DNA from 2 places in the Mesorhizobium sp. B2-5-3 genome. Region 1 is predicted to be linked to the other one. Evidence: riboswitches for the same ligand, from Rfam matches in the RefSeq annotation. Region 1 holds a riboswitch; the other holds the start of a gene.
What was found. Region 1 has a riboswitch for cobalamin ahead of FJ867_RS07630 (ABC transporter ATP-binding protein). Riboswitches for the same ligand answer to the same signal wherever they lie in the genome.
Positions count from the first base shown of each region.

Region 2: it holds a riboswitch for cobalamin, as region 1 does, so the genes downstream of both, bluB (5,6-dimethylbenzimidazole synthase) here and FJ867_RS07630 (ABC transporter ATP-binding protein) in region 1, are expected to answer to the same signal.

Region 1 covers NZ_VFUS01000003.1:43,665-47,874, reverse strand. The annotation lists gene FJ867_RS07640 (iron ABC transporter permease) at 1-464, opposite strand, end outside; gene FJ867_RS07635 (ABC transporter substrate-binding protein) at 473-1,420, opposite strand; gene FJ867_RS07630 (ABC transporter ATP-binding protein) at 1,466-2,254, opposite strand; cobalamin riboswitch at 2,511-2,720, opposite strand; gene FJ867_RS07625 (LacI family DNA-binding transcriptional regulator) at 2,783-3,808, opposite strand; gene FJ867_RS07620 (Gfo/Idh/MocA family oxidoreductase) at 3,990-4,210, shown strand, end outside.
Region 2 covers NZ_VFUS01000008.1:37,334-41,543, reverse strand. The annotation lists gene FJ867_RS19570 (MFS transporter) at 1-459, opposite strand, end outside; gene FJ867_RS19565 (TetR/AcrR family transcriptional regulator) at 580-1,185, shown strand; gene bluB (5,6-dimethylbenzimidazole synthase) at 1,231-1,983, opposite strand; cobalamin riboswitch at 2,032-2,212, opposite strand; gene FJ867_RS19555 (histone deacetylase family protein) at 2,334-3,260, shown strand; gene FJ867_RS19550 (exodeoxyribonuclease VII small subunit) at 3,264-3,515, shown strand; gene FJ867_RS19545 (DUF2277 domain-containing protein) at 3,614-3,880, shown strand; gene FJ867_RS19540 (pirin family protein) at 3,921-4,210, shown strand, end outside.

The DNA.
Region 1 (4,210 bases):
TCGGGGCCTTGTCCCCTCACCCGCGCAACCAGCAAAAGCACAACGCAAGCCGCCAGAATACCTCCGGTGAACGCGGCGATCGGTAGCGTCCAGATCCCGAAACTGTCGCCGAAGACGGTGATGACGGAGACAGCGCCGGCGGCGGCTCCCGACGAGAGGCCGAACAGGAACGGATCGGCAAGATCGTTGCGCGTCACTGTCTGCAACAGCGCGCCGACCACGCCCAGGCCGCCGCCGAGACAGATGGCCAGGATGGTGCGCGGCAATCTGAGGTCGACGACGATCCTGCCGACCGGGCCGGACACGTCATGCCCCTTCAATCCGATCGCATGGCCAAGTGCTGCAACGACGTCGCCCAGCGGGATCATCGTCGAACCATAGGCGATCGATAGCAGCGCGAGCGCGGCCATAGCCAACGCGGCCGCCATCATGGCCAATACGAATGCCTTGTGCCGCAAAGTCATCTTCCCGGTTAAAAAGCTTCCGGATGCATCGCCCTGGCGATCTTGCCGATCGCTTCGATGTTGGCCGGTCCGGGTGTCAGTTCGGCATAGCGAAGCGCCACGAAGCGTTCGTTCTTGACCGCGTCTGTCTCCTTCATTGCCGGATGCGCTTTCAGGAAATCGAGCAGCTTCCGGTAGCCGCCGCCATCCTGATAGTCGAGCAGGATGAGGAATTGCGGATTGCGCGAGGCCACCGTCTCCCAATCCGTGTTGCCCCAGCTGGTGTCCATGTCGGCCATGATGTTGTCGCCGCCGGCCGCGGAAATCATGGCGTTGGGAAGGGCGAACTTGCCTGATGTGAACGGCTTGTCCTCGCCGGAATCATAGAGGAAGACGCGCGTTCCCCTGCGGTCGCCGACCTTTGCGGCGATTTCGGCGAGCTGCGCCTTCCAGCCGGAGACGAGCTTATCCGCTTCGGCCTCCTTGCCGAAGATCTTGCCCAGCTTCTCGACATCGCCATAGAGCAGGTCCATCGAAGCGGCAGGCCGGTTCTTGTCGAGATGGACACAGCTTTCCGTCAGCACCAGGGTCTTGATGCCGTGTGGCGCCAGCGTATCGGGCGTCACCTCGCCGCCCGGCTTCATGCCGTAATACCAGCCGGCGAAGAAGAAGTCGGGCTCGACAGCGACCAAGTTTTCCAGCGTCGGATATTTGGGCGCCAGTTCGGGGATCGAGCTCTGTTCGGCCTTGAATTCGGGAGTGACCTTGTACCATCCAGTGATGCCGGTCAGGCCGACGATCGACGGCTGCAGCTTCAGTGCGAAGGCCATCTCGGCCATGTTGAGATCGTGAATGACGGCGCGCTTTGGAGGCGCGTCGAAGGTCAGCGGCTTGCCGCAGCTGTCGACCGTCACCGGAAAGGCGAAGGCCGTAGAGCCGAGCAGGGAGAAGGCAAGAGACACGGCAAGGCGTTTCACGGATGTTGCTCCTTGTTGAACAGGATCTGCCGGAAATGGCTTCGATCACGAAGATGGCGCGGCACGGTTCGGAACCTCGAACACCGTCAGCTCGCGGTCCTCCGTCGGGTGGCGCAACCTAAAGACGTCGATACCGAAGATATCGCGGATCAGCTGCTGGGTGAGTGCTTCGCGTGGCGGCGCCAGCACATGCAACCGGCCATGGCTCATCACCGCGACTCTGGTGGCGAAAGGCGTCACCAGTGCCAGATCGTGCAGCACCGCGATCACGGTCATGCCGAGGCCTGCAACCAGTTCGAGCAACTCGCTGCGCGCCCGCGGGTCGAGATGGTTGGTCGGCTCGTCGAGGAACAGGATCTTCGGCTCCTGCGCGATGGCGCGGGCAAGCTGGGCGCGCTGGCGCTCGCCGCCCGACAGCGAGCCGATGGTGCGGCCAAGCAGCGGCAACAGCCCGGTCCGGCGCAGCGCCTCGACGACAATGTCGCGTTCCTCGCTCCTGTGCCTGCGGCCGGTATGCGGAACCCGGCCGAGCTCGACATAATCGATCACCGCCAGCCGTGGATCCGGTTGATCGGTCTGGCCGACGACGGCGATGTGCAGCGCCCGCTCGGCGGTCGAAATCCTGTCCAGCAGGCGTCCGGTGAGCTTCACTTCGCCCGAACTCGGCCGCAGCATGCCCGACAGCATGCGCAGCAATGTCGTCTTGCCGGCGCCGTTGGGACCGATGATGGCGAGACGGTCGCCCGCCGCCACCGAAAGGCTGACCGGATGCACCAGATGCAGGCCATCCGCCGCCGCGGCCAGGTCGCGGGCCTCGAGAAGCGGCGCGGTCATGGGCAATTCCTTGCAGGGCCTGCCGGAATACGGGCCAGCGTCTTGCCTGCCAATCCTGCCGGACGCTGGCCTGAATTCACCTCGGTGGCGATATCGCGGCAAAGCGTGCACACGATGATGCGATGCATGGGAATGCAGTGAATGCGATCGATGGAGCCGTCCAACTTCCGTCACTTTCAAAAATGGCGACGGAAGGAAGCTGGCTTGAACCGGTCGACAAGACCGAACCCCGCGTCTCCTCCCGGCACACCCCGTCCGGTCAACTCATGCAGATGGCAGGTCTCCTGGCTCGCGGGTCGTTGCGCCATCCTGCCTTCCCAGCCTTGCCGGCCAGTGGCTTTTCGGATTTTGCTCGCCGCTTACAGTTGCGGGGGCAGCCAAGGCTTCGACCCGAAAATCGGGCCTCACCATGTTCCCTTTTCACCCCTCGCCTTGCGGCGCGGGGACCATCACGAGTCGCAGCCTAGGATGCAGGCAGCGTCAAGGCAAGGTCGATGTATGTTCTGTTATAACAATACAATCATCCGGTCAATCGCTATCGCGCGCCACCAGTTCCAGCGGCCAGACCTCGCGAATGATCTCTGGCCCTTTCGCGCCGGCGAAAGCCGGGAGCGAGGCGAGCAGGATTTCGCCGAGGCGCCGCCCCATCGGATCCAGGCTCGGGCGAAAGCCGGTCAGCGCCGGCGAGAAATAACGGCAGAGCGGCGTGTCGACGATGACGATCACCGCGACATCCTGCCCGGGCTTGATCCCCATTTCGGCGAGCGCTTTGCAGCCGCCGAGCGCCATCGAGTCGTTGTTGAAGATAATCGCGGTCGGCGGATCCTTCGACCGCATGACTTGCGGTGTCACCGCGTAGCCACCGGCTTCGTTGATAAAACCGTCCACAATCAGGCCGGGATCGACTTCGATGCCGTGCCGCCGCAGCGCCTTGCAATAACCCTCCAGAAACAGATAACCGAAATTCAGGTCAAGCGACGGCCGGATGGCGGCGATGCGGCGGTGGCCACGCGCAACCAGCCGGTCGACCGCATCGGCGCCCGCCTTCTCGAAATCCAGATCCAGAGAGGGATAGCTGTCGTCGCCGGACCGGCTTCGGCCGAGCGTCGCGAAGGGAAAGCCGGCCTTGCTCAGATAGTCGATGCGATCGTCCTCGCGCCGCGTCCAGGCCAGTACGACGGCATCGGCACGACGCGTCTCGACGACGCGGCGCAGCCGCTCCTGTTGATAATCCGCCGGCGCGCCCATGACGATGATCAGGTCCAGCCCGCACTCGGCCAATGTCGCTTGCAGTCCGGTGAGGAACGGAATGAAGAACGGCTCGCCATACTGCTGGTCGCCCGGATGCGGCTGCAGCATGAAAGCCACGGCATGGGTGGTGCCGCGGCGTAGGTTCCTGCCCGAGTGGTTCGGTGAATAATTGAGCTTCCGGGCCGCCTCGAGCACGCGCTGGCGTGTCTCGGCGTTCACGTCGGCGCGCCCGTTAAGCGCGCGCGAGACTGTACCGATCGAAATGTTCAGGTGCCGCGCAAGATCGTGAATGCTGGACGCCAAGACCTCCCCCTCCTGCTTCTGGCTAGCACCAGCCGGTCGTGCGGCCAAGGCGTTTCAGAGCCGACGGTACAAATCCGATTGACAATATATGCCATCGGGTGTGTCATCGTAAACGTTTACGGAAGTCATTTACGGACTGCCGTGGGTGCCAGCCAGGAGGGGTTGGCCGGAGGAGCGCTGGATGATGCACGTCGTCCTGGTCGGGTGCGGAGCCATGAGCAAAACCTGGCTCGAGGCCATCAGCCAATCCCCTGCCGTCAAGATCGTCGGTCTCGTCGACCTCGACGCCGACAGGGCGCGCCAGCGGGCACGCGAATACGACCTCGCCGGGGTCGCGATCGGGACCGATCTCGACGTCGTTCTCTCCCAGACCAGACCCGATGCGGTGTTCGACGTGGTCGT
Region 2 (4,210 bases), on a different contig from region 1:
ATAGACCAGTTCGTCGGCCGCCGATTCGAAGGCGAAGGCGGTGTTCATCTCCGGCCGGCCGCGAAAAAGCTCGGTCCAGCGCGCGCGCACCATTGCCGGCATGCTGGGCATGGCCGCTGCCAGCAGCGCCGACACGAACATTGTCCATACCGGCCAATCCTGGTTGGCCGACGCAATCAGCAGCAGGAATGCCAGCACGGAGATGATGGTGGTGGGCACGACGATCCATGTCTGGCCGAGGCGGTCGACCAGCCTGGAGATCTGCGGCGCCAGGAAAGCGTTGGCCAGCGCGAATGTCGCCGAGACGGCACCCGCCAGCCAGTATTCGCCACGCGTCTGCGACAGCATCGCCACGATGCCGATCGGCGCCATGGCGATCGGCAGGCGCGCCATGAAGCCTGCAGCGGCAAAGCCCTTGGCGCCAGGGGCTCGAAAAATCTCGGAATAGGGGTTCTGCATGGTCCGTTCCTCGACAAAAGGCGATTCGGAAATTACATACGATGCGTATGAATACTAAATAGATCATACGTCGCGTATGTCAATTGGCATACGTGACGTATGTAGATAAGGCCAGAAGAGATGCACAAGCCCCGCAGGGAAATGATCGCCGAAACGCGCGCCAAATTGATTGCCGCGGCCCGGCATGCGTTCGGAACGATCGGTTATGCCGAGGCATCGATGGATGATTTCACCGCATCGGCAGGGCTGACGCGCGGTGCGCTCTATCATCATTTCGGGGACAAGAAGGGGCTTTTGCAGGCGGTTATCGCCGAGATAGACGCCGAGATGGCGGCACGGGTGAATGAGGTTGCAGCGAAAGCACCGACCCGCTGGCAAAGCTTCGTCGACGAATGCACGAGCTACATCGAAATGGCGCTGGAGCCGGAAATCCAGCGCATCATGTTTCGGGACGGTCCGGCCGTGCTGGGGGATCCCGCGCAATGGCCGAACGCCAATGCCTGCGTCGCGTCGATGACCGATCACCTGACGACGCTGCAGGGCGGCGGGGTGGTTGTCCCGGGCGTAGACCCCGAGACCGCGGCACGGCTGATCAACGGGGCGAGCAGCCAGGCGGCGCAGCGGATCGCCAATTCGAACGACCCGGAAGCGACGTCGAAGACCGTGGTGGCGGCATTCAAGCAACTGCTCGAAGGATTGTTGAGGAAGGATGCCGGAGCCGCCTGACGACGGCAGGCCGCCGGCAGCGCGCTGCGCATGCCGTATCGGCAATCAAATCAAGGGTTTGTCAGACGTTTCGCATGTTGCCGCCTTGAGGCGTGCGATCGTTGATTTGAGCGGAACTTCGCCCTGTCCGCAAAACGTCTCGCTCATGATCAGCTCGGGCAGCGGCAGCCGCCGCCCCCAGCCATGTGTTTCGAGGTCCGGTTTCGGCGCGAACTCCGAGACACGGCCGACACAGAGATAGGCCACCGGCGTCACGTGCTCGGGAATCGACAGAAGGCCTTTCAACGCCTGCGCCTCGATAATGCTGACCCAGCCAACGCCGACGCCTTCGGCGCGCGCCGCCAGCCAGAAATTCTGCACCGCGCAGACCGTGCTGTAGAGATCCATCTCGGGATTGTGCCAGCGTCCCAGCGGCGAACCCTGTGAGCGTCGGCGGTCGCAGGTGATACAGATATTGAGCGCGCTTTCGCAGATGCCTTCCAGCTTGAGCTTGCGGTAGAGCGCCCGCCGCTCTTCCTCGATCGCCGGCAATTCCTGCTCGCGCGCCGCGAGGAACAGGTCGCGCACCTGTTCCCGTCGTTCGGTGCCACGAATGACGATGAAATTCCATGGCTGCATGAAGCCGACCGATGGCGCGTGATGGGCGGCAAGCAGCAGCCGCGCCAAGACCTCGTCGTCGACGGCCTCTGATGTAAAATGGCTGCGGACATCGCGCCGCGTGAACATGGCGCGGTAGACCGCATCGCGCGCCATCTGGTCGAATCCGTCACCCACGGGGATGGTCATATTGTCCGGCATCGCTTGTCCCCTTGCGATTGCAATCAACTGCCGTCCGCCTGACCATGCGGATGACGATGCCTGCCAGGCCGGTCTTCTGGCTCGGGATCAACCCGCATCCGGCGCCTTCCCGTCATCGACAGTGGCATTTACCGGCGCGGTCCCCCTTACAGCGTTGGGCACGCCACGGTATCAAACCGTGTTCCCGATTCTCCCGCTCGCGGCGGGCACCAGGCAGTGGCCGGGACTTTACGACGAAGCCCCTGCGCCGCCAATCCCCGCGGCGACGCGAACGGACGCAAGCGCGATTTTCCCCAACCATCAGGCCGCAACGCATGGCCATCGCCGCGCCAGGGCACTAGATAGGGAGCATGGCCACTCGTCTCTACACCCATCCGATCTTCCTCGAGCACATCACGCCACCCGGCCATCCGGAGCGGCCGGACCGCTTGCGCGCCATTGAGCGCGTGCTCGACGACGAGGCTTTTGCCGCGCTCGACCGCCTCGAGGCGCCGGAAGGCGATGAGGCCACCATTCTCTACGCGCATCCCGAGGATTTCGTCGAGCGGGTACGCGCCGCCATTCCCGATACGGGCATCGCCCGCATCGATGCTGACACAACGGCCAGCCCGAAGAGCTGGCAAGCGGCGATCACCGCGATCGGAGCCGCCAACGCCGCCGTCGACGACGTCTTTGCCGGCAGGGCAGACAACGTTTTCGTCGCCGCCCGGCCGCCCGGCCATCATGCGGAGAAAGCGACGGCGATGGGCTTCTGCCTGTTCAACACGGCGGCCATCGCCGCACGTTATGCACAGCGCAAACACGATATCGAACGCGTCGCCATCGTCGACTGGGACGTGCATCACGGCAACGGCACGCAGGATGTTTTCTGGGACGATCCGTCCGTGCTTTATTGCTCGACGCACCAGATGCCGCTCTACCCCGGCACCGGAGCAAAGAACGAAACCGGCGCCGGCAACATCGTCAACGCGCCGCTTGCGCCGCAGACCGGCAGCGAGGCGTTCCGCGATGCCTTCCTGTCGCGCGTGCTGCCCTCGCTCGACAATTTTGCACCCGACCTGATCATTATTTCGGCCGGCTTCGATGCGCATCATCGCGACCCGCTGGCCGAGATCAACCTGACCGAGGATGATTTCGACTGGGCGACCGGCCAACTCATGCAGCGCGCGGCGCGCCACAGCGGCAACCGGCTCGTCAGCCTGCTCGAGGGCGGCTACGATCTGCAAGGATTGGCATTTTCGGTCGCCGCCCATGTCGGGCGACTGATGAAAGGATGAATGATGGCTGGTGAAACCAACGAAGACGTCAAGGCGATGAGCTTCGAACAGGCTCTCGACGCGCTGGAGAAGATCGTCGATGATCTGGAGCGTGGCGATGTGCCGCTCGACCAGTCGATCAGGATCTACGAGCGCGGCGAGGCGCTGAAGGTGCATTGCGACCGGCTGCTCAAGGCGGCCGAGGACAAGGTGGAGAAGATCAGGCTGTCCCGCGACGGCAAGCCGGTCGGGACGGAGCCGCTGGACGCGGATTGAGGCACGCAGCCGTCTCTCTGGTTTTTGACACGATCATGATTGAGGATAGAACGCGTCCCGATTGAAACGGCTCCAGGACAAGAGGAGATACGGAAGCGATGTGCAGAAACATCAAGACCCTGTTCAATTTTGATCCGCCGGCGACCAACGACGAGGTGCGCGATGCAGCCCTTCAATTCGTTCGCAAGCTGAGCGGAACGACGCGGCCTTCGAAGCAGAACCAGCACGCATTCGACCATGCCGTCGAGGCCATCGCGGCGTCGGCGCGCGAGCTTCTCGATTCGCTTGAAACCAACCAGCATCCGCGCAATCGCGAGGAGGTTGCGGCCAAGCTGCGGGCGAAGGCGGCGATCCGCTTTGCCTGATCTGGCCAAAGCAGCCATCGGCCGCTGACAAGGAGAGTTCATGAGCTTCTTTCCCGGGAAGGACCCTGAAGCCGGCGATGCCTTTGCCAGCGACCAAATCGAATTGATGGTCATTCCGAACGCCAAGGACATTGGCGGTTTTCAGGTTCGCCGCGCCTTGCCGACCGCCAAAAGGCGGCTGGTCGGTCCCTTCATCTTCTTCGACCGCATGGGCCCGGCCATCCTTCGTGCCGGTCAGGCGCTCGATGTCCGGCCGCATCCTCATATCGGCCTGTCGACGGTCACCTACCTGTTCGACGGCAGGATCAGGCATCGCGATTCGCTCGGCAC